2 regions of the Paenibacillus sp. FSL P4-0081 genome follow, and region 2 is predicted to be linked to the other one. Evidence: riboswitches for the same ligand, from Rfam matches in the RefSeq annotation. Region 2 holds a riboswitch; the other holds the start of a gene.
The links. A riboswitch is a leader RNA that binds a small molecule or an ion and turns the genes downstream of it on or off. The one in region 2 is predicted to bind glycine.

Region 1 (11,301 bases), 510 kb from region 2:
CAATATTCTGGACAACGCCATCAAGTATTCCAATCCCCGTACGAAGATAAGCATTGAAGCCTATATCAGACAGAATGAAGCAGTCGTGCAAATAAGGGATCAGGGGATCGGGATCGGCGAGGATGAGATTGTACGGGTTCAGGAAAGATTCTACCGGGCCAGTAATTCAAATGCTGCCAAAGGATCCGGACTGGGGTTATCCATATGTAAAGAAATCGCCGAGAAATTTGGCGGGTATTTGAGCATTGAGAGCGAAATTGACGCGGGAACCCAAGTGTCCATCGTTTTGCCGCTAATGTGATGTTACATGAATGATACAAGTCTGTTATTACACTAATAAATTGTTTCCCTATACTAACCTCATAAGATAAATAACTTAATTATGGAGGGTTAATAATGAACGCATTAAAAAAACCGGCAGCCCTAATGCTGTCCGCAATATTGCTTATGACACTTCTGGCAGGATGCCAGGCAAATGAGGCGGATTCACCATCGGCAGCACCTGCAACGGCGCCTGCTGCAAGTACCAAGGCTACTGAAGAAGCTGCAACTCCGGCTCCGGTTGAACCTTCACCCGCTGCTTCAGCCGGTAACAACTCCGGTTCCGGGGTAATCAAGGAGGGCACCATTCAAAAGGACGGGAATGTGATATTAAAAGAGCTGGCTTTTGTCCATAAAGACCATACCATTGCCATTTCCGACTTCGTGGACGATACCAAGCTGGAAAGCATGCTGGGGAAGGCGGCGGAGAAGAAATCCCATACCTATTCCGCAGATGACGGGTTGAATATGGATACACTGCTCGGCTTCACGGAGAAGCAGTACAAATTCCCGGGGCTTGAGATCAAAACGATTGATGAAGCGGCTGAAGGCAAGCGGTTCTATATCTTCAGTATTAAAATTACCGATCCCAAATATGCCACGGTCCGCAATATCAAGGTTGGCGACAGTGTAGAGACTCTTAAAAAAGCTTATCCCGAGGGCAAGCTGGTCGGAGATGGAGCACCCAATGAAGAGGATGACTACCGGTTTGCACCGGCTAACTATGTGGATTTCATGTCATTTCACATCAAGGACGCAAAGATTGAGAGTATCCTCATCTCCACACTTCTGGACTGAACTCACTCCAGCGCCCTTACCGTCTCCCCCTCAATCAGCACAGGCTGATAATAGGTGCTGTTCCGCAAATCCTTCTTCCCCTGCAGCTTTTTAATAACCCACTCAGCGGCATCACGGCCCATCTGCTCCTGCGGATGGGTTAAGGTCGTGAGCTTGATGCCCGCATTCTTGGCGATATAAGAATTATCCTGGCCAATAATTGATAAATCCCCCGGAATCGAAATCTCCAGCTGTCTGCACACATTTACGACTTCCAGGCCAACCTCATCGTTATAGCAGACAATAGCTGTTAATACCTCTTTGTTATCGGTCAGGAACTGCTTCAGGTTCTCGGACAGGGCTTGCTTGGACTCAGTATCGAAGGACAGCACCTGCTCAGGGTGAAAGCGTAATTTGGCTTCTCCAAGCGCTTTGATATAACCCTTCATGCGGTATTTGCCTTGCAGGTCATCCATTTTGGCAATAATACCGATCTGGGTATGGCCCTTGGAGATCAGCTCTCTGGTCGCCAGGTAACTGGACTGCACATCATCAAGGCAGAAGAAAGGTACCTCCAGTTCTTCATAATAAGCATTAATCATGATAAACGGGACATCCTGTTCTTTGAACGACAGATAGTATGCAATATTAGGGTTGTACAGATTGCTCTTCGTAGGCTCAATAATGAGACCTTCGACGCCAAAGGACAGCATCATCTCCAGCGCTTTCTTCTCCTGGGCGACATCATTATTGGTACTGGCGAGCAGTAGCGAATAATTATCCTCATTCAGTCTGCTCTCGATCCCGCGGATGATGGAAGGGAAGATGTAATCTGAGAGATAGGTCGTGATGACACCGATGGTTTTATTGCTCTGATTGCCCCCCGATTTGGACCGGAACTGGTTGCTCACATAGGTGCCTGATCCCTTCTCGCTTCTTAGAAAGCCCTCATTGGATAGCTCCAGGATAGCCTTCCGGACGGTTTGCCGGCTCACACCATAGGTGTCCTGCAAGGCTAATTCTGTAGGAATCTGCTCGCCCACACTATAGGTTCCTGACAGTATATTGCTTTTTATATCATCAAAAATAATCTGGTATTTGGTTTTCACCCGGCTCACTTCTTTCATGGTTGTTCATATACGAATCGGTATATCTGCGATAGTTGTACGTACACATTATAGTATGAATATATCGTTATTATAATCCAATGTCTACTATGTATAAGCGTTTCAAGGGAAATATGGATTTCTCACTGTAAAATTTGTATGTATATCTTGTGTGTTGTGTTGACAAATGTACGAACAAAAAATATACTAAGTCTGTTAATAAAGGAAGCGCCTTCTTTCCATTTCTATTATAACAGTTTGGTTCAGAGAGGAGTAACGTGGGCATGGATCAGAACATCGGGCAAGCGATACTTAAGGGAGAAACTTCACTGGGTATCGAATTTGGATCCACACGTATCAAGGCAGTACTGATTGATCAGCGTTTCGAGACCATCGCATCCGGAAGCTTCGAGTGGGAGAATCTGCTTGAGGGCGGGTACTGGACGTATCATTTGACAGACATTATCAAGGGCCTGCAGGAGGCTTACCGTGAACTGAAGCAGGTAGTCCAGCAGAAATACGGTATTACGCTTAAGATCGTCGGTTCTATCGGGTTCTCGGCAATGATGCACGGATATATGGCTTTTGACAGCGCAGGTGAGCTGCTGGTTCCGTTCCGGACCTGGCGTAATGCAACAACCGGTGCTGCGGCCAAAGAATTAACGGAGGTCTTCCAGTTCAACATCCCTGAACGCTGGACCATAGCGCACCTGTATCAGGCGATACTGAACGGGGAAGAGCATGTGCCTCAGGCGGAGTTCGTAACAACGCTGGGCGGGTATATTCACTGGCTGCTGACCGGCAGCAAGGCGATCGGGATCGGCGATGCTTCGGGGGTTTTCCCGATAGATGAGGCCACGCAGGATTACAATGCAGCGATGGTTGCACAGTTCGATGAACTTATTGCAGATAAGGGCTACCCTTGGAAGCTGAAAGATATTCTCCCTAAAGTGTATACTGCGGGCGAGCAGGCGGGGCTATTAACAGAAACGGGTGCGTTAATTCTGGATACGTCCGGGGAGCTGCAGCCGGGTATTCCGCTGTGTCCTCCGGAAGGCGACGCCGGAACAGGTATGGTTGCTACGAACAGTGTCCGCAAACGGACCGGTAACATCTCCGTAGGCACTTCCGTGTTTGCAATGATCGTGCTGGAGAAGGATCTTACAGCCGTATATCCGGAGATTGATATGGTTACTACTCCAGACGGCAGTCCGGTCGGCATGGTTCATGCCAACAACTGTTCCAGTGATCTCAACGCCTGGATCGGGTTGTTCCGTGAATTCTCGGAGGCAATGGGCTTTAAGTCTGATCCCGGCCAGCTGTTCAGTGTCCTGTTCAATAAGGCACTGGAGGCGGATGCCGATGGCGGCGGTCTGCTGAGCTACGGGTATTTCTCCGGGGAGAATATTACCGGGATTGAGAAAGGCCGGCCGTTGTTTGTACGCTCACCGGAGAGCCGCTTCAATCTGGCCAACTTCATGCGGACGCATTTATTCTCCGCTTTTGGCGCGCTGAAGATCGGAATGGATATTCTGACCAAGCAGGAGCAAGTGTCGATCGACAGCATTCTGGCTCACGGCGGATTATTCAAAACTCCTGTTGTCGGGCAAAAAATCGTGGCCGCTGCAATGAACGTCCCTGTCTCGGTCATGGCAACAGCCGGAGAAGGCGGCGCATGGGGGATGGCGATTCTGGCCTCTTACATGCAGAACAAAGCACAGCAGGAGCGTCTTGATGACTTCCTTGACCACAAGGTATTTAAGGATGTGGAAGGACAAATCATCCATCCGGATGCGGCTGATGTGAAGGGCTTCGAGCTGTTCATGGAACGTTATACTGCAGGGATCGCGATCGAGCAGGCTGCTGTAGATCATCTGGTAGAAAACGGGAGGGGTTAACCTATGTTGGAGCAACTGAAAGAAGAGGTATTCGAGGCCAATCTGGACCTGCCTAAGCATGGACTCGTCAAATACACCTGGGGCAATGTGAGCGCAGTTGACCGTGAGAAAGGCGTATTCGTCATCAAACCAAGCGGCGTCAGCTATGACAAAATGAAGCCTAGCGATATGGTCGTAGTGGATTTCGACGGTAACGTGGTTGAAGGGGAGATGAGACCATCCTCGGATACACCGACCCATGCCGTACTCTACAAGCATTATGCAGAAATCGGCGGCATCGTGCACACGCATTCGACCTGGGCGACCATCTGGGCGCAGGCCGGGCTGGATGTTGCTGTAATGGGCACGACACATGCCGACACCTTCTATGGCGCGGTACCCTGCGCACGCTTCCTGACGCAGGAGGAGGTTGACCGCGGGTATGAAGCGGAGACCGGACGCGTGATCATTGAGACTTTTGAACAGCGGGGCCTTGATATTATGGCAGTTCCCGGCGTCTTGCTGAAAGGCCATGGCCCGTTCACCTGGGGGAAGAATGCCCATGATGCAGTGATGAACAGCGTGGTGCTGGAGGAAGTGTCCAAGCTGAACCATTTTGCCCGCGAGCTGAACCATTTCGCTGAAGAATTGCCGCAGCGGATTCTGGATAAACACTATCTGCGCAAGCATGGTAAAGGCGCTTATTACGGTCAGAAATAATCTGATTTATATATTATCCAAGAGAAGAGGATGAAATAATATGTCAACAGTAAGCGCTAAGCAATTCTGGTTTGTTGTAGGATCACAGCATCTGTACGGAGAAGAAGCCCTCGGTGAAGTTAAAGCTCATGCACAGGAGATGACGGATGCCCTCAATAACAGCGGTGTGCTGCCTTATCCGCTGGTGCTGCAGGATCTGGCGGTCAGTGCAGACAAAATCACTTCGATCATGAAAGAAGTCAACTACCGTGACGAGGTTGCCGGTGTGATTACCTGGATGCATACCTTCTCCCCGGCCAAAATGTGGATCCGCGGCACGAAGCTGCTGCAGAAGCCGCTTCTGCACCTGGCTACACAGTACAATGAGAGCATTCCTTGGGCTACACTGGATATGGACTTCATGAACCTGAACCAGGCTGCCCATGGCGACCGTGAATACGGGTTCATCAATGCCCGCCTGAAGAAACAGAACAAAGTGGTGGTAGGGTACTGGGAACGCGCCGAAGTCCAGAAGCAAATTGCCGAATGGATGGACGTTGCCGTTGCGTATAACGAAAGCTTCAACATCAAAGTGGCCCGCTTCGGCGACAACATGCGTAACGTGGGCGTTACCGAAGGCGACAAGGTAGAAGCCCAGATTCAGTTCGGCTGGACCGTGGATTACTTCGGGATCGGCGACCTGGTTGCGTATGTAAACGAAGTGAAGGAAGAAGAAATTGATGCGCTGTTCGCTGAATATGCAGAGCAATATGATTTCGATTACGGTTCATACAGCAAAGAAGCATGGGAAGCCAGCGTGAAGGTACAGGCCAGCTATGAAATTGCCCTCAAACGCTTCCTGGATGCCGGCAACTACAATGCGTTCACTTCGAACTTCGAAGACCTGCACGGCATGAAGCAGCTTCCGGGTCTTGCCGTTCAGCGTCTGATGGCACAAGGCTACGGCTTCGCCGGCGAAGGGGACTGGAAGACAGCGGCCCTGGACCGCCTGATGAAGGTGATGAGCCACAACCTGAACACCGGATTCATGGAAGATTACACCTACGAAATGGCTGCCGGACAGGAAGCGATTCTGCAGTCCCACATGCTTGAGGTTGACCCGAGCCTGGCCAGCAACAAGCCGAAGGTGCTTGTGTCTCCGCTGGGTATCGGCGACCGCGAAGATCCGGCCCGTCTCGTATTCGACGGCAAGGCTGGCGAAGGCGTCGTGGTATCGATGGCTGACTTCGGCACTCATTACAAGCTGCTGATCAATGAAGTTACTGCCTTCGAGCCGACGGTTCCGGCTCCGAATCTTCCGGTGGCCCGCGTGCTCTGGCAGGTGAAGCCTAACTTCCAGGATGGAATTAAGGCATGGATCGAGAACGGCGGCGGTCACCATACCGTGGTGTCGCTCAACTTGACTACAGATCAGATCGTAACCTACGCCAAGCTGGTTGGCCTGGATTATGTAATCATTAAATAAATAGCGGAATAATGTTGGATCAAATGAGCGGATGGGCTTTTGCCTGTCTGCTTTTTTTTAATGCAGAGCCAAGGTATTACCGGCAAACTCATCCTCCGTGCCCGTGATTTTCTAAAATCCTGTACAAAATACAACATTCGCTTCATTAAATTGGACTAAATCGAAAATTGTTGTACAAAAGGCAGCATTTCTCCTCCTTCATACGGTTTAGCGTGGAAATTGTTGTATTTCATACAACAATCTATCTAAACAACCGGGTATCTGCGCATCCAAGTTGCAAAACGTACAACATTTATGCCGCTGTAGTGCAGGAGCGCACCCTAGACATCTAGCCATAGGTAGGAGACTTTTATCACTGTTCAATACTCACATGCCGAGTAATATGTTAGAATATCAGAATGCATTAACGCTTCACCAATTTAATACATCACACGGGCTATGATTGCTATGGATCACACTATAGCAGGAGCAGCTTCTGGAGAGACTGCGGGAGACCGCAGCGCCGAAGGGTTCACAATCTCAGGCAAAAGGACAGAAGAGTACGGAATTTGTATTTGTTATGCTGATTAATTACGGTCAGCGGCGCAGGTAGCTTATTTTGATATTCTTATGAACCGGGAGATTGGATGATATCCAATCTCTTTTTTATGTTATTTGGCAGCATAGCGTTGTACACATTAAGGGGGAAAAAGGCAATGGCACAGACAGAATTAAAGAGAGATTTGGCGAACCGTCATGTACAGCTGATCGCTATCGGCGGCACGATTGGTACGGGGTTATTCCTGGGATCAGGCAGAGCGATTCAGCAGGCCGGCCCGTCCATTATGATCACGTATTTACTCGTGGGAATTGCCGTGTTTTTTGTGATGAGGGCGCTGGGTGAGCTGCTGCTCTCCAAAGCGGGATATCAATCTTTTACGGACATTGCTGAAGACTATCTGGGGCCGCGGGCTGCGTTCATTACAGGCTGGACCTACTGGTTCTGCTGGATTATGACGGCGATGGCGGATGTGATTGCAGTGGGCGTCTATGTGCAGTACTGGTTCGATATCCCGCAGTGGGTGCCGGCTGTCATCTGCCTGATTATCCTGTTAGGACTCAATTTGTTAACGGTCAAAAGCTTCGGCGAACTCGAATTCTGGTTTGCGCTAATCAAAGTCGTCACGATTCTTGCCTTAATTGGCCTGGGAATCATTCTGCTGGTCATCGGGTTCAAGACGGATGCGGGATCGGTGAGCGTCCGCAATCTCTGGGAGCACGGGGGTGTGTTCCCGAATGGTGTCAAGGGCTTCTTATTTTCCTTCCAGATGGTTGTGTTCGCTTATGTCGGTGTGGAGCTTGTGGGTGTATCAGCCGCAGAAACAGCAGATCCGGAGAAAAATATCCCCTCGGCGATTAACAAGATTCCTCTGCGGATTCTCTTCTTCTATGTGGGCGCGCTCTTCGTCCTGCTGTGCATTAACCCGTGGACCCAGCTCAGTGCAGCTGAAAGTCCTTTTGTGCGAACCTTCAGCCTGGTCGGGATTCCGGTTGCTGCGGGCATTATCAATTTCGTCGTCTTAACCTCAGCAGCTTCCGCCTGCAACAGCGGGATGTTCTCAACCAGCCGGATTCTGTATAATCTGAGCAGAAGGAATCAGGCCTCCCCGCAGCTCGGCAAGCTGAACCGAAATCATGTGCCTGCTAACTCTTTATTTATTTCTACAATAGTTATATCGGCCGGGGCGCTGCTTAGCAAGCTTATTCCGGGCCAGGCCTTCGGCATCGTTACAACGATCAGTGCCATTTGCTTCATCTGGGTGTGGGGGGTTGTGCTCGTATGTCATATCAAATATAAGAGGAACCGCCCGGACTTACATGCCTCGTCCAAATTCAAAGCACCGTTCACACCGGTCATTAATTATGCGGTATTAACGTTGTTTGCTGCTATTCTGATCATTATGCTGTTCGCAGATGATACCCGTCCGGCGCTGCTGTTTACGCCCCTATGGTTCATTCTGTTGTTCGTCCTGTACTCCATGCGGAGCAAGAAGGAGAAAAGTGATGCCGATGTTAGTATAATCAATACATGAGTGCAAGAATGTTCAAACGCTACTGACATGTTGTCAGTAGCGTTATAAGGAGGAATCCGAAACATGAAGCATAGATTACTCCAATATATGACCCGGCTGACCTCCCTCAGTGAAGAGCAGCAGCAGGCCATTCTGGAGGAGATTCTTGTTGAGGAATACAGCAAGGGAGCCACGCTGCTTAGGCAGGGGGAGGTTCCCGGTCATTGCTATTTCGTGTTAAAAGGATGCGTACGGCAGCATAGTGTTGACGTCACAGGCCGCGACATCACCTCGAATTTCTACACAGAGGAGCAGGCGATCGCTATCTTCAATGCGCATAAAGAGGATGCCTCGTCGGAATACAGCCTGACTTGTCTGGAGGACTGCGTACTGGTTGTCGGTGCGCTGAATACCGAGAGGGAAATGTACGCCAGACACACGCAGCTGGAGCTGATGACACGCCGGATGATCGAGGAGAATTTCGGACAGGTGCAGGCGGAATTCGCCGCCTTCATTGCGGCATCCCCCGAAGACCGCCTCAAGGCACTGCTGCATCGGAGGCCCGGCCTGATCAGCCGCGTCCCCCAGCATCAGCTGGCCAGCTATCTCGGGATGACACCGGAGTCGCTCAGCCGGATTAAGAAGCGGCTTGAGCGCGAACACGCGCAGCCGGGACTTTGAACAGCAGCCAGATGCCAAGCCCCAGCTCCCCTGCGGTCATCGGCAGCATGAACACCCATTTGATGATTTGGAGGAATTCTCCATACCCGGGCACAAGTGTGCCGCACAGATGAACCATAATATAGCCGAAGCCTGCCAGCAGCAGCAGCACACTGACGGGCTTCGGAATATTCTCCGAACATACCGCCAGCACACCTATAATCAGCAGATGCCCCCCGAACAGAATCAAACCAGCCGACCATACCGCTTCAAAAGCATGAAGATGAAGCATGACCTCCGCCTGCAGCTCCCCTCGTGTGAAGCCGGAAAGCGCAACCTCCCTGTTACCGGTAAGAAGTGATACCACGATCAGACTGGAGACAGCAACCCCCAACACTGCCGTATAAGCCAGGCGCAGCCATGCTCCCAGCAGGGACAGGCCCGGATGCACAGGCTTCAGCACCAGATATAAGGCCCAGGCAGCTGCCGCATCACAGGCCATAATCAGTACCCAGCCCAGAATCCCGGCCCTGAACAGCGACGGAGAGGCCTGAAGATTGGCGAAGGTACCAGCGGCATCTCCATCCACTACCAGACTCCCTTGGACATATCCGTACGAGAGCGCGGCGGCAACCGCCATTACAATGAGCGATATTCCCCCGGTTCGAGCCACTGCAGCAGACATTAGCATAACCCCCTGATTGATTATTGATTGTGGTTATATTGTACTAAGGCGCCTGCAGGGCTTCATTGACTTAAGTTAAGAGGACATGATTAAATTTTAAATATTAAGTTTTTGAATAAAGGATAGTCATTGAAAAATGTCGAACCTTAATCTAGATATTTCTGTACTGTGCAATGAAGCGATTTAATGAAGTGATTTAATGAAGGAGAACCCACATCCATGAAGAACATTATCCGCTCCCTTGAAGATATAGTGAACCTGGCACCGGTCCTGAAAGCTGCTTTTCCCTATGATGTATCTATTGCTGTCTGTGATGTGGAGAAGTTCATCGCTTATTTCCCTGGAACGTCCATTGATCTGGGAATTCGGGCAGGACAGATAATTCTTGCGGACGAACCTCTGTATCATGCGCTGAGAAATGATGAATTCTCGAAAGCTAATGTCCCTAAGGACTACTATGGGTATGAATTCGTCGGTACGGTTCTTCCGGTACACGGAGAGGATGGAAGCGTCTGCGGGGCGGTCTGCATCCAGGTCCGCAGACAGACCGAGCTGCGCGAAATCGCTGATCAGATCTCGGTCTCCCTAAATCAGGCTAACGCCCGGATTGGGCATGTGGCAGAGGGCTCGGGGCTGCTTGCCGATTTCTCGCAGAAGCTGCTGCTCCAGTCAGAAACGACCGCCGAAAGTGTCAAAAAAAGCGATGAAGTGCTGGCTGTCCTCAGAAAGGTCGCCGACCAGACGAATCTGCTCGGGATTAATGCAGCCATTGAGGCTGCCCACGCAGGAGAGAAGGGGCGGGGATTCGATGTTGTAGCGAAAGAAATCCGCAAATTCTCGAAGGAAACCGAGCAGTCTGCGCAGCGGATCCGGGATACCCTGGGGGAGATCCAAGCCGCGATGAAGCAGATCAGCCAATCCATCCATCAGATTGCGTCAGTCGGGCAGGAGCAGGCTGCTTCAACGAATGAAATCTCCAGCTTCATTGAGGAGATCCGGACGATGTCCGAGCAGCTGAACCAGTTCGCGCAGAAGCTGTGAGGGAAGAGCGGCTATTCTCATAATTACAGATTCGCCAGAATAACGGCAAGCAGAGCAATGAAGGCCGGGAGGCCCTGAACCAATAGAATGGATTTCTTGGCCGTGATGCCGCCATAGATGGCTGCAACCGCAACGCAGATCAGGAAGAACAATTGAAGCTGAACACTGAAGGTATCATTCGGATGCAGCAGGCTCCAGACTAGACCGGCCGCCAGAAAGCCGTTATATAATCCCTGGTTGGCCGCCAGCGATTTCGTTTCCCGGGCGAACTGCGGAGTGGTGCCGAACGATTTTTGCGCCCGCGGGGTAGTCCACAGGAACATTTCCAGCACTAGAATATACACATGCTCCATTGCAACCAAGGCCACGAGTATTAAACTCACGATCATCATAGTAAATCCCTCTTTTCATAATTATGTAAGATTGATTAACAGAGAAATTAAATTGTTCAAAATATAATTTTACACTGTATAATATAGCCAAATTCTGCAATTTTGTCAATTTGGAATCCCTAAATTCCTTGAGGAGGCAAACCTGTTGTACCTAAGAATGCTGACATCCGTGGATGCGGAGGCTTACCGCGAGCTTCGGCTACAGT
Region 2 (11,301 bases):
AGATATAGACAGAGAGCGAACCCGGAAAGGTGACTCCGGTCAGGAAGGTGGCGAACAGGATCAGCAGGACCGTACTCATGCCGCCTTCAAGCAGGCTCGAGCCCAAGGTTTCCGCGAATCTTGCGGTCTGGAAATCGATCGGCTTAAGCAGGTCTACGGCGACGCTGCCGTCAAGGATTTTGCCGGAAATGGCCGATTCCGAATACCAGGACAACACAGAGTTAGCCAGGAAGGTAACCAGCAGATAGGTTTTCATCTGGTCCCAGGTATAGCCGCCTACCACCTCCCGCCCGCTGTAAATGCCCTGCCACAGAAAGTAAATGGCCAGCAGATTGATAGAGTTCGCCAGAAAGGTAATGATGTAAGAAATCCGGTAGGCCAAAACCCGTTGCAGGGAGCGGTTCGCGATACTTCTGTACATTTTAAACTGGGCAGCAGTCATCATCGTGTGTAAACCTCCTTATTCCCCGGTTCCGGTCAGATCCAGCTTGCCGTCATAGACGGCCTTGATGACCTGCTCAATATTAGTATCTTCCATTCGGAAGTCGACAACTTCGCCATATCTCATCACCCGGCCCACCACTTCACTGGCGGTATATTCGTACCGGTCAAAAGAGACCGAAAATTCCTGCGCGCTCTGCTGCGCAAGCTTCATTCCCGGTGTCTGCGCAAGCTGCGCGTACAACTCCGGCATCGGCGATCCGACCTGAAAGAAGATGACACGGTTTTTGGCAAAACGGGCCTTCACCTCGCTCAGGCTGCCGTCATAAATAATCGCCCCATGGTCGATGATAATCAGCCGTTTGCACAGATCCTCAATATCCCCCAGATCATGGGTGGTCAGCATCACCGTAGTGTTCTGCTCCTGGTTGATCTGTTTGATGAACTCGCGGATTTTCTGCTTCACGGATACGTCGAGGCCAATGGTCGGCTCATCCAGATACAGAATCGGCGGGTTATGCAGCAGGGCTGCGGCCAGATCGGCGCGCATCCGCTGACCCAGGGAGAGCTTCCGGGCAGAGAGATGGATGAACTCGCTCATTCCCAGCATTTCAGTGAACAGCTCCATATTCGTCTTGTAGACGGCGCCAGGAATCTGATAAATATCCTTCAGCAGCGAGAAAGACTCCACAATCGGGATATCCCACCACAGCTGGGTACGCTGGCCGAACACGGCACCAATCTGGGCGGCATTGTCCATTCTTTTTTTGTACGGATTGATACCGTTTACAGAAACAGTGCCGGCTGAGGGCATGAGGATTCCTGTCAGCATCTTGATGGTGGTCGATTTGCCTGCACCGTTCGGGCCCACGTAGGCCACCGTCTCGCCTGCCTCTACACTCAAATCCAGCGGCTTAACCGCCACCTTCTCAATATGCCGGGGGAGGAAGAGGTGCTTAACCGCTCCCCCCAGGCCCGGCTCCTTCACTGCCTGCATAAATGACTTGCTCAGCCCTCTGGCTTCAATAATACTCAAGGCTAACCCTCCTGAAAGTTACTTTGAAAGCGCGTTCGCTTTATCGCAGCATATAAATTTCTGAATCCTAATCTATGTAAAAGACGTATGAATAAATATATCACTGCGGCAATGTCGAAAACTATCATAATCCATCGAATGAATATATTTATTTAGATTATTATGGCGAATGATGCTGCAAAAAAGCGGCTACCCTGGTTAACTAGACTAACCGGGATTTGCCGCTTCGTTCGAGAATGGCTTTGAGGAGTAACCCTATTAATAGTGGCAGCAACAGCTGAACTTCCAGTCTCCAGTCTACAGCGTACAGGTCTACAAGGTTGATCTGCTTCAATAGAACATAGACCACGTTGTACATCAGGAAGGAGCAGCTGACCGTGAGCAGCGGGATTAGGGCCAGATTGCTTTTGGAGCGGAGCAGCCTGTAACCCAGGAAGATCATTAGTGTATGGCTTATCATGATCGCCAGTGCATAATTACTGCCGAAGCGCATGAATGATACCATAGCGGTTGCCAGATTCAGGAGTGCCGAGATATAGCCGATGCGAAGCATGTAGAACCTCCTTGCTCAAACGGTACGGTCCTTATCCTTATTTCAAGACAACATAGCCGTTTTCACTTGTGATTTTTGACTGCAGATTTTTCTATTTTACAGCGCTTGCAGGTTCATTTACAGGTCCAATGCTGAATGTTTTTTATTCCGTGATTGTATGTTATAATACTTTCTTTTAAAATCGGTTATATAGGAAATGGTAAAAATGGAGGAGGATCGTCGTGAGAATCTTTGATCAATCGAGAGCATGGAGCGTGCCCGGAGATTTGGAAGCACAGCAGCTTGAAGCTTTCCGGCCGCTTGACGCAGAGCAAATCGAATTACATAGCGGGCAGTCCGGGGTTTCTTTTCCAGAAGAATCGAAGGAGCATATCTATCACAGAGCCATGATATCTTCCATCCGCAGTGAAATGAATAAATTAAGCCAGCTGCTCTCTATTCCTTATGTTGTATTCCTGACGGACAAGGCGGGTACCATTCTGGAGCTGGTCTGTTCTTCTCCGGTTACCCGGGATGAGATGGAACAGGCGGAGCTGCGTCCGGGGGTTAGCTTATGCAGGCAGCGCTCGGGCATGAATGCCGTATCCTTGGCCATGGAGATGAATTGCATCGGGGTAGTGAGGGGGGTGGAACATTCCGACCAGGCCTTCCAGAACTGGAACTGTGTGTGTGCTCCGCTGCAGAATGAGGATACCGTCTTCGGATATGTGGACATTTCTTTTAATAGAGGAGAACCGATTGAATTCGCGATTCCGTTCGTGCAGCAGATTGCCGAGAATATTATGGAGAAGTGGATGGAGAAGAACCCGGAGATGCAGCAATACCGCCTGGAAGCCACTTTACAGGAATATAAGCTGACAGCGCGGGAGCAGGATGTAGCACGGCTATGGTTACTTGAGAAAAGCGCGCTGCACATCGGGAGTGATCTGGGCATCAGTGAAGGCACGGTTCGGAATATGCTGAAGAGTATTTACAGTAAAATGCGGGTGAATGACCGCTTCCAGTTCGTCAAACGGCTTACGCCATAGAAGGCGCGCAAAGCCTATATATACATAAGAATAGCCGGGCAGTGATACTAGCGTATCGCTTGCCCGGCTATTTATTTGCGGTGAAGTTAATTCGCCTGCGTGTTGCCGCAAGTCGCGTTTAGCCGCAGGAGCAGTTCAGGACCGGCTTCCGCGCGGCCTGGGTCTCATCCAGACGGCTGATCTCCGTGGTATGCGGAGCATTAATAACGACCTCAGGTGTCTCCTGCGCTTCCTTAACGATCTGAATCATCGTCTCAATGAAGCCGTCCAGCGTTTCCTTGCTTTCGGTTTCAGTCGGCTCGATCATCATACATTCCTCTACGGTCAGCGGGAAGTACACAGTCGGCGGATGGTAGCCGAAGTCCAGCAGCCGTTTGGCAACATCCAGGGTACGTACGCCGTACTGCTTGAGGTTTCTGCCGGACATGACGAATTCATGCTTGCAGACACCCGGGAATGGAATTTCGAAATAAGGTGCCAGACGGTGCATCATGTAATTGGCATTCAGCACAGCGTTCTCGGACACCTCGCGCAGTCCGTCCGGGCCGTAGGTGCGGATATAGGCGTAAGCGCGGACCAGAATACCGAAGTTGCCATAAAAGGCTTTGACGCGGCCAATAGATTGCGGCCCGCCGGAGTCAAGCGAGAAGCTGCCGTCTTCGTTCTGCGCAACCGACGGCTGGGGCAGGAACGGAATCAGCTTCGCCTTCACGCCGACCGGTCCGGCTCCCGGACCGCCGCCGCCGTGCGGCGTACTCATCGTCTTGTGCAGGTTGAGATGGACCACATCGAAGCCCATATCGCCCGGGCGGGTGATGCCCATGATGGCGTTGGAATTCGCTCCGTCATAATAGAGCAATCCGCCGGCTTCATGGACAATCGCGGCGATCTCGACGATCTGCGTCTCGAACAGTCCGAGAGTACTCGGGTTCGTGAGCATCAGCGCGGCGGTGTCGCTGCCGACCGCGGCCTTCAGCGCTTCGAGGTCGACCATTCCCTTATCATTGGAAGGGATGGTGACGGTGTCGAGTCCGGCGGCTGCGGCGCTGGCCGGGTTGGTACCGTGCGAGGAATCCGGCACGATGACCTTGGAGCGGACCTCGCCGCGGCTCTCATGGTAGGCGCGGATCATCATCAGGCCGGTCCATTCGCCATGGGCACCGGCGGCAGGCTGCAGGGAGACGGCATCCATGCCGGTCAGTCCGGCGAGATCCTTTTGCAGCGTATACATCAGCTCAAGTGCACCCTGGATACTCTCTTCCGGCTGGTACGGATGGATCTTGGCAAGGCCGGGGAAGCGGGCCACATCCTCATTGATCTTCGGATTATATTTCATCGTACAGGAGCCGAGCGGATAGAAGCCGTTATCGACCCCGAAGTTACGCCGGGACAGGGCAGTATAGTGGCGGATAACATCCACTTCGGAGACTTCCGGCAGCACTACCGGCTCGCTGCGGAGCAAGCCCTCAGGAATCAGTGAGCTGATGCTCTCTTCCTGCGGCACATCACATAGCGGCAATGAGTACGCCGAGCGGCCGGGACGGCTTAATTCAAAAATCAGGGTTTGTTCCGGTTTCATATACAGCCCTCCAGTGCAGTGGCGAATTCGTCAATTTCGGTTTTGCTTCTTTTTTCGGTCACGGCAACAAGCATATGTCCGGCCAGCTCGGGATACTCGCGGCCCAGATCGTAGCCGCCCAGATAACCTGCCTTCAGCAGCCTGGAGTTCACTTCAGTGACGCTGCTGCCTTCCGGGAGCTTCAGGACAAATTCATTGAAGAACGGGGCGGTGAAGACGTGCTCCGCTCCGGTAATTTCAGCCAGCCTTCCGGCGGCGTAATGGCTCTTGCGGATATTAAGCTCACCAACCTCACGCATGCCCTCCTTGCCCATCACGGACAAGTAGACGGATGCGCATAACGCCAGCAGCGCCTGGTTGGAGCAGATATTCGACGTCGCTTTCTCGCGGCGGATATGCTGCTCACGCGCCTGCAGGGTCAAGACGAAGCCGCGCTTGCCGTTACGGTCAACGGTCTGGCCGACGATCCGGCCCGGCATGCGGCGCATCAGCGGTTCGGCAACCGCGAAGAATCCGCAGGTTGGTCCTCCGAGCGATGCAGCGATACCCAGCGGCTGTGCATCGCCGACTACGATGTCGGCGCCCAGCTTGCCGGGCGTTTCCAGCACGCCGAGTGCAATGGGATTCGCGCTGACCACGAGCAATCCCTTGACGGCGTGGATCAACGGCTCAATCTGGCGCAGATCCTCGATGCCGCCGAAGAAGTTGGGCGACTGGACCAGAACGGCGGCAGTATCGGCATCAATGGCCTCAGCCAGCTTGGCAAGATCGGTAACCCCGTCCTTATAATCGATTTCCACGATTTGCAGGCCCCAGGCATTGGCCGAAGTACGCAGCACCTGGCGGGCTTCCGGATGAACCGTACGGGAGACAATCAGCTTTTTGCGTTTCGTGGCGCCTGTGGCCAGCACGGCTGCTTCGGAGAAGGCCGTTGCGCCGTCATACATACTGGCATTGGCGACCTTCATACCGGTCAGCTCACAGATATAGGACTGGAATTCGAAGATTGCCTGAAGCTCGCCCTGGCTGATTTCCGGCTGATAAGGGGTATAGGCAGTATAGAATTCCGAACGGGAAATAATATGGTTAATGACAACAGGAATGTGGTGGTCATAGAGGCCGGCGCCAAGGAAGCTGGCATGGGTATCAAAGTCGGCATTCTTGTCAGCCAGACCCTTCATATGGCGCAGCAGCGCATATTCGTCCAGCGGGCCGGACATCGGCATCGTTCCCTGGTAGCGGACAGATTGAGGGATATCAGCGAATAGCTCATCGATGGACTGAATCCCGACAGTCTCCATCATTTCTGCGCGGTCTTGCTCCGTCATAGGCAGATAGCGGTGCTTCATTACGGCTTCACTCCTTGGCTCTTTTTGTAGAACGGGGCTTTGATCACGGCAGCCTTCAGTTGCTTGCCGCGGATCTCCACATACACCTCTGTGCCGATCTCAGTATAGGCAGCATCCAGCAGGGCAAGTCCGAGATTCCGCTTCAGCGTTGGGGATTGGGTACCGGTTGTGACTTCACCGATCTTCACACCGTCGGCATATACAGGATAATGGGAGCGGGGAATCCCGCGGTCGATCATTTCAAGCCCCACAAGGCGGCGCGGGAGACCGGCTTCCTTCTGCTTCAGCAAGGCATCACGGCCGATGAAATCCGCTTTGTCCAGCTTCACGAAGAACTGGACACCCGCTTCGAGCGGCGTAATATCCGCCGAGAGCTCCTGGCCGTACAGCGGCAGCTTGGCTTCGAAGCGGAGCGTGTCGCGTGCGCCCAGTCCGGCAGGGGTCAGGCCATGCGGCGCGCCTGCGGCCAGCAGACCATTCCAGAGTGCAGCCGCTGTGTGGACCGGGGCGTACAGCTCAAAGCCGTCCTCCCCGGTATAGCCGGTGCGGGAGAGCAGTACAGATACGCCGCAGACCTCGGCGTGTTCGATGAAGTGGAAGGGCTTCAGCTCTGCGAGCGGGGCAGAGGTAACTTCGGCCAGAATCGTCTCAGCCAGCGGACCCTGCAGAGCGAGCAGCAGCGTCTCATCAGAGACGTTCTTCAGGCTGACACCGCTGAATTCAGCGGTGAGATGTTCCTGCAGCCACTGGAAGTCCTTGTCGATATTGGAGGCGTTCACGACGAGCATATAGCGCTCATGGCCCAGGCGGTAGACGAGCAGATCATCTACTACGCCGCCGCTCGGATAGAGCATCAGGGTATACTGCGCCGCGCCGTCTGCAAGGCGGCTGACGTCATTTGTGGTCAACTGCTGCAGGAAGGCTTCAGCGCCGCTGCCGTCAACCATGAATTCACCCATATGCGATACATCGAACAGTCCGGCCTGCTGGCGGACCGCTTCATGTTCCTTAACGATGCCAGTAAACTGCACCGGCAGCTCCCAGCCGCCGAAATCAATGCATCTGGACTCCGCATAAGCGGCATAGAGATCATAAAAAGGCGTTCTTCTCAAAGACTCCATCGTGTCACCCCTTAGTCTGTTTACATGCAAAAAAGGACAGGCGAAAGTCCATCAATGCACATCAAACATGCATCAATAGACGTTCGCTCTGTCCTTTGTACCTGAGAGTTACCCTGCTATTATGCCCGCAGGTTTCCCCGTTGGTGATCCGTTTCCTGTTGTCCAGGCTGTGGATGCTCTCCAGAGATGCGTCCGGCAAAGGTCCTTTTGCCTGAGAGATTCACCCATCCCGGGCTTACTCCTTCGGCGCTGCCCCTGAGGGTCAGTCTCTCCCTATGCCATCATTCGCAAACCATATGTTTTTCTACTGACTCCATTAAACCGGGTTTACAAGCACGCTGTCAATCAAAAAACGTCAAAAAGATGACAAATTTAATTTTCCTGTCAGTTATATTGACATTAGGCAAGGTCATAACTTAGGCTATAACTAAATTTAGAACTCCAAATGTGGAAAAGAGGCGGCTTGGAAATGAGTGAAGTGTTGGACAACCTGCTATACAGCGAAGAGCATGAATGGGCACAGCAGGGTGAAGGACGCGTAGTACGTGTGGGAATTACGGATCATGCGCAGCATTTATTGGGCGACATCGTGTTTGTTGAGTTTCCGGAAGTCGGCGCAGCCATTTCCGCGGGCGACAGCGTAGGCAGTATCGAGTCTGTTAAGACGGTGTCGGAGCTGTACTCGCCGGTATCCGGCAAGGTAACCAAGATCAACGACGCACTCGAATCCAGTCCGGAGCTGATCAATGATCAGCCATACGGCGGCGGTTGGATTTTTGAGCTGGAGCTTGACGGTGAGTTTGCCGAGGCAGGTTCCGGCCTACTGGATGCGGCTGCTTATAAGGAATTGGTTGGGGAATAGTTTCAACCGTTTATGTACCCGGATTATTAGAATAGATGACTGAACTGGATTTACGGACAGATGAACACGGCAGGCTTCTCTTATTACATTAGATGTCACTAATGTGAGAGGTCTGTCTTTTTGCGTTTCTGTATCACTCCGGAAAGCTGAGCAGCCCCGGATAAATGCGGGGAGCCAAGTGCCAAAGGGCGGGGAGCAGAGCCAGACCCGCAACGGCAAAGATAAGGCACAGCAATAGGAACCGGTATCTTTTTCTGGGACGGGTATTGGGTTTGAGCACGAAGTAATACACACCGGCCGAATAAAACGGGAAAAGCACCACGGCAGACATGCCCATACAGACCAGAAAGGTGGATTCCCCGGCGGAGGAAGGGATCATGGCTTCCGGGTTATAGACCGGATTGATCTGCAGAAAGAGGATCACAAATGTCAGATAAGCGAAGAGTAAAAGAAGAGGGAAACAGCGGATGCGTCCATCCTCGGACAAACCGTACAGCATCCACCAGACCCCGAGCCAGGGCAGGGCAAAGGCTGCGCCGGCAATAAGGAAGTCAATGCCTATATACATCAGTTTATCGGGAGGATACACATGGGCCAGGTCCCCCCAGAAGTAATCGGAGGAGAAGAACATCATAAATACAGATAATAAACCAATGAAAAAGGTAATTATTCCCTGGGCAAAAACAATCATGATCAGCGAAACCAGCTGCCGCAGAAAATAGAGAAAACGGGTGGCGTCCGGTGTCGTTCCGTTTGTAGTCTGCATAGCGTTCAATCTCCTTATACTAGCAAATGGTTGCCGTGCCTTCTCATCTGCAGATCTCTGAGCTGATTCGCTTGCAGATACGTGTTATTCTTCCTCTTGAAGCTGCCGCAGGACAATAAGTTCGACCCGGCGGTTCTTCTGCCGTCCTTCAACGGTAGTGTTATCGTAAGCAGGTCTGGTATCCGCGTAACCGGCATATTGGAAAGTATCGGGGCTAAGCCCCTCGTTATCCAGGAAGAAGCGCAGCACAGAGAGTGCGCGGGCGCCGGATAGCTCCCAGTTATCCGTGTAATCTGAAGCGGCGGTTACCGGGACATTGTCGGTATGGCCTTCGATGCTGATCGTGGCACCGATTCCGCGGAACAGGCCGGAGAGCTGGCGCAGTGCCGGGAAGGCAGGTGATTTCAGCTCGGCTTTGCCGGCATCGAACAGGAACCGGTCGCTAAGCGTGATGGCAATGCCCTGCGGTTTATCCGCTACAAAGATCTGCTCCCCAAGGTTGTTATCTTCCACGTATTTGGTGATTACACCCATGAGCGCGGCCAGTTTGGCCTCCTGCTCACGAAAAGCGAGCTCACGCGCCGAAGGCTGGTGTTCGGCAGTCTCCCCGTTTTGCCCGGAGGTATCCGTGCCCGTCCCGGTTCCGTTCGAACCATTCTCCTTCACATTGCCCCCGGAAGAAAGACCGCCACCGGTGCTTCCGCCTGCTTCCTGTTCATTCGAGACTGCGGCTCCCGTGTTCCCCTGATTACCATCCAGCACTCCATTTCCGCCTTCAAGCACAGGACTGCCGCTCTTAAAGGTATCAGATAATGAACCGGTAACGATCGCGTATTTTTGCGTATCCAGACTGCTCATGGCGTACAGGATGATGAAAAAAATGAGCAGAAGCGTAATCAGATCCGCATAGGTAATCATCCAGCGGTCCCGGTTCTCCTTACCTCTACTACGTCCCTGGCGGCGGTTTCTTTGTCTCATAGCGGGTCTCCCGGGTTATTATTGCTGCTGCGTCTAGGTGAGGCATCGGGAATAAAGGCGGTCAGTTTTTTGCGGACCAGATGCGGATGATCCCCATTCTGCAGGGACAGGATACCGACAAGCAGCATCTCCATGCTGCCCAGTTCGCTTTGGCTGCGGGATTTGATTTTGGAGGCGATGGGTAAAAATATAAGATTAGCACTGGCTACGCCATAGAGCGTTGCTGTAAAAGCTACAGCGATCGAGGCCCCCAGATTAGAGGGATCCGTCAGATTGCTCAGTACCCGTATTAATCCCATTACGGTGCCGATGATGCCCATAGTCGGAGCATAGCCGCCGGCGGCTTCGAAGATTTTGGCATAGCCTTCATACTTCAGTTCCTTGGCGTCCATCTCCAGTTCAAGAATTTGCCGGACCTGATCAGGATCGGTGCCGTCGACAATAAGAAACAGCCCTTCGCGGGTAAAGGTATCCGGATGCTCCTCCGCTCTCTTCTCCAGCGCAAGCACACCCCCGCGCCGAGTGATTGCAGCCATGGAGATCAGCTCTTCGGCCTTCTCCTGGGTGGTGTCGGGATGTCTGCCGAATGCCAGGCGCAGAGCCGCCGGGACGCTGCGTAATCTGGAGGCCGGAAAACTGATGAGTACAGCGGCAAGGGTGCCGCCGAATACGATCAGCGCGGCGTTCAGCTGCAGCAGGCCGGATAAGCTTCCGCCTTCCCAGAGAAAGCCGCCGATCATTGCGGCAATGCCTGCCAGCAGGCCGATAATTGAAGTGATATCCATAAGTTCAAGCTCCTTAAATTTCTATATATTATGGTTTGCATCAATCTGGGCAACGCTGTATAATAAACGGGAACGTGTATTCCTATCTTCCATATTTTTCAGTACGGTATGGATAGGCAACTATTAGGGCTACAATTATAATATATTCATATATTTTAGACGATAGAGGGGAGACGGGCAAATGAGTGATATTGTCGTCAGTACAAAGACATTTGAACTGGAGTCCGAGTATACACCCCAGGGCGATCAGCCTCATGCCATAGAAGAATTATTGGACGGCATCCGGCAGGGCAAGAAGCACCAGACGCTGCTGGGAGCGACAGGTACAGGCAAGACCTTTACCATCGCACAAGTGATTTCCAAACTGAACCGCCCGACGCTGGTCATTGCGCACAACAAGACGCTTGCGGCGCAGCTGGCGAGTGAGTTCAAAGAATTTTTCCCGAACAATTCCGTTGACTACTTCGTCAGTTACTACGATTACTACCAGCCTGAGGCGTACATTCCTTCCTCCGATACCTTCATAGAGAAAGATTCCAGCATAAATGAAGAAATTGACAAGCTCCGGCACTCCGCCACCAGTTCGCTGTTCGAACGGCGTGACGTTATTATTGTTGCGAGTGTGTCCTGTATTTATGGCCTCGGTTCGCCGCAGGAATACGGAAGTATGCTGTTGACACTGCGGGTAGGGATGGAGAAGCCGCGCAATCAGATTCTGAGCAGGCTCGTGGAGATCCAGTACCAGCGCAATGACATTAACTTCGTACGCGGGACGTTCCGGGTACGCGGCGATGTGGTCGAGA

Region 1: it holds a riboswitch for glycine, as region 2 does, so the genes downstream of both, P40081_RS35365 (amino acid permease) here and gcvT (glycine cleavage system aminomethyltransferase GcvT) in region 2, are expected to answer to the same signal.

Annotation. Positions count from the first base shown of each region.
Region 1 is NZ_CP009280.1:8,278,739-8,290,039, reverse strand. Features, by position in the region: gene P40081_RS35395 (sensor histidine kinase) at 1-301, shown strand, start outside; gene P40081_RS35390 (hypothetical protein) at 397-1,119, shown strand; gene P40081_RS35385 (GntR family transcriptional regulator) at 1,122-2,207, opposite strand; gene P40081_RS35380 (xylulokinase) at 2,489-4,102, shown strand; gene P40081_RS35375 (L-ribulose-5-phosphate 4-epimerase) at 4,106-4,801, shown strand; gene araA (L-arabinose isomerase) at 4,842-6,266, shown strand; glycine riboswitch at 6,732-6,811, shown strand; gene P40081_RS35365 (amino acid permease) at 6,962-8,338, shown strand; gene P40081_RS35360 (Crp/Fnr family transcriptional regulator) at 8,402-8,998, shown strand; gene P40081_RS35355 (DUF4386 domain-containing protein) at 8,955-9,662, opposite strand; gene P40081_RS35350 (methyl-accepting chemotaxis protein) at 9,882-10,703, shown strand; gene P40081_RS35345 (DUF1304 domain-containing protein) at 10,727-11,095, opposite strand; gene P40081_RS35340 (GNAT family N-acetyltransferase) at 11,241-11,301, shown strand, end outside.
Region 2 is NZ_CP009280.1:7,769,772-7,781,072, reverse strand. Features, by position in the region: gene P40081_RS33210 (ABC transporter permease) at 1-445, opposite strand, end outside; gene P40081_RS33205 (ABC transporter ATP-binding protein) at 461-1,477, opposite strand; gene P40081_RS33200 (hypothetical protein) at 1,680-2,030, opposite strand; gene P40081_RS33195 (helix-turn-helix domain-containing protein) at 2,252-3,058, shown strand; gene gcvPB (aminomethyl-transferring glycine dehydrogenase subunit GcvPB) at 3,177-4,637, opposite strand; gene gcvPA (aminomethyl-transferring glycine dehydrogenase subunit GcvPA) at 4,634-5,986, opposite strand; gene gcvT (glycine cleavage system aminomethyltransferase GcvT) at 5,986-7,107, opposite strand; glycine riboswitch at 7,194-7,293, opposite strand; glycine riboswitch at 7,297-7,392, opposite strand; gene gcvH (glycine cleavage system protein GcvH) at 7,577-7,969, shown strand; gene P40081_RS33170 (hypothetical protein) at 8,103-8,735, opposite strand; gene P40081_RS33165 (OmpA/MotB family protein) at 8,820-9,713, opposite strand; gene P40081_RS33160 (flagellar motor protein) at 9,710-10,498, opposite strand; gene uvrB (excinuclease ABC subunit UvrB) at 10,680-11,301, shown strand, end outside.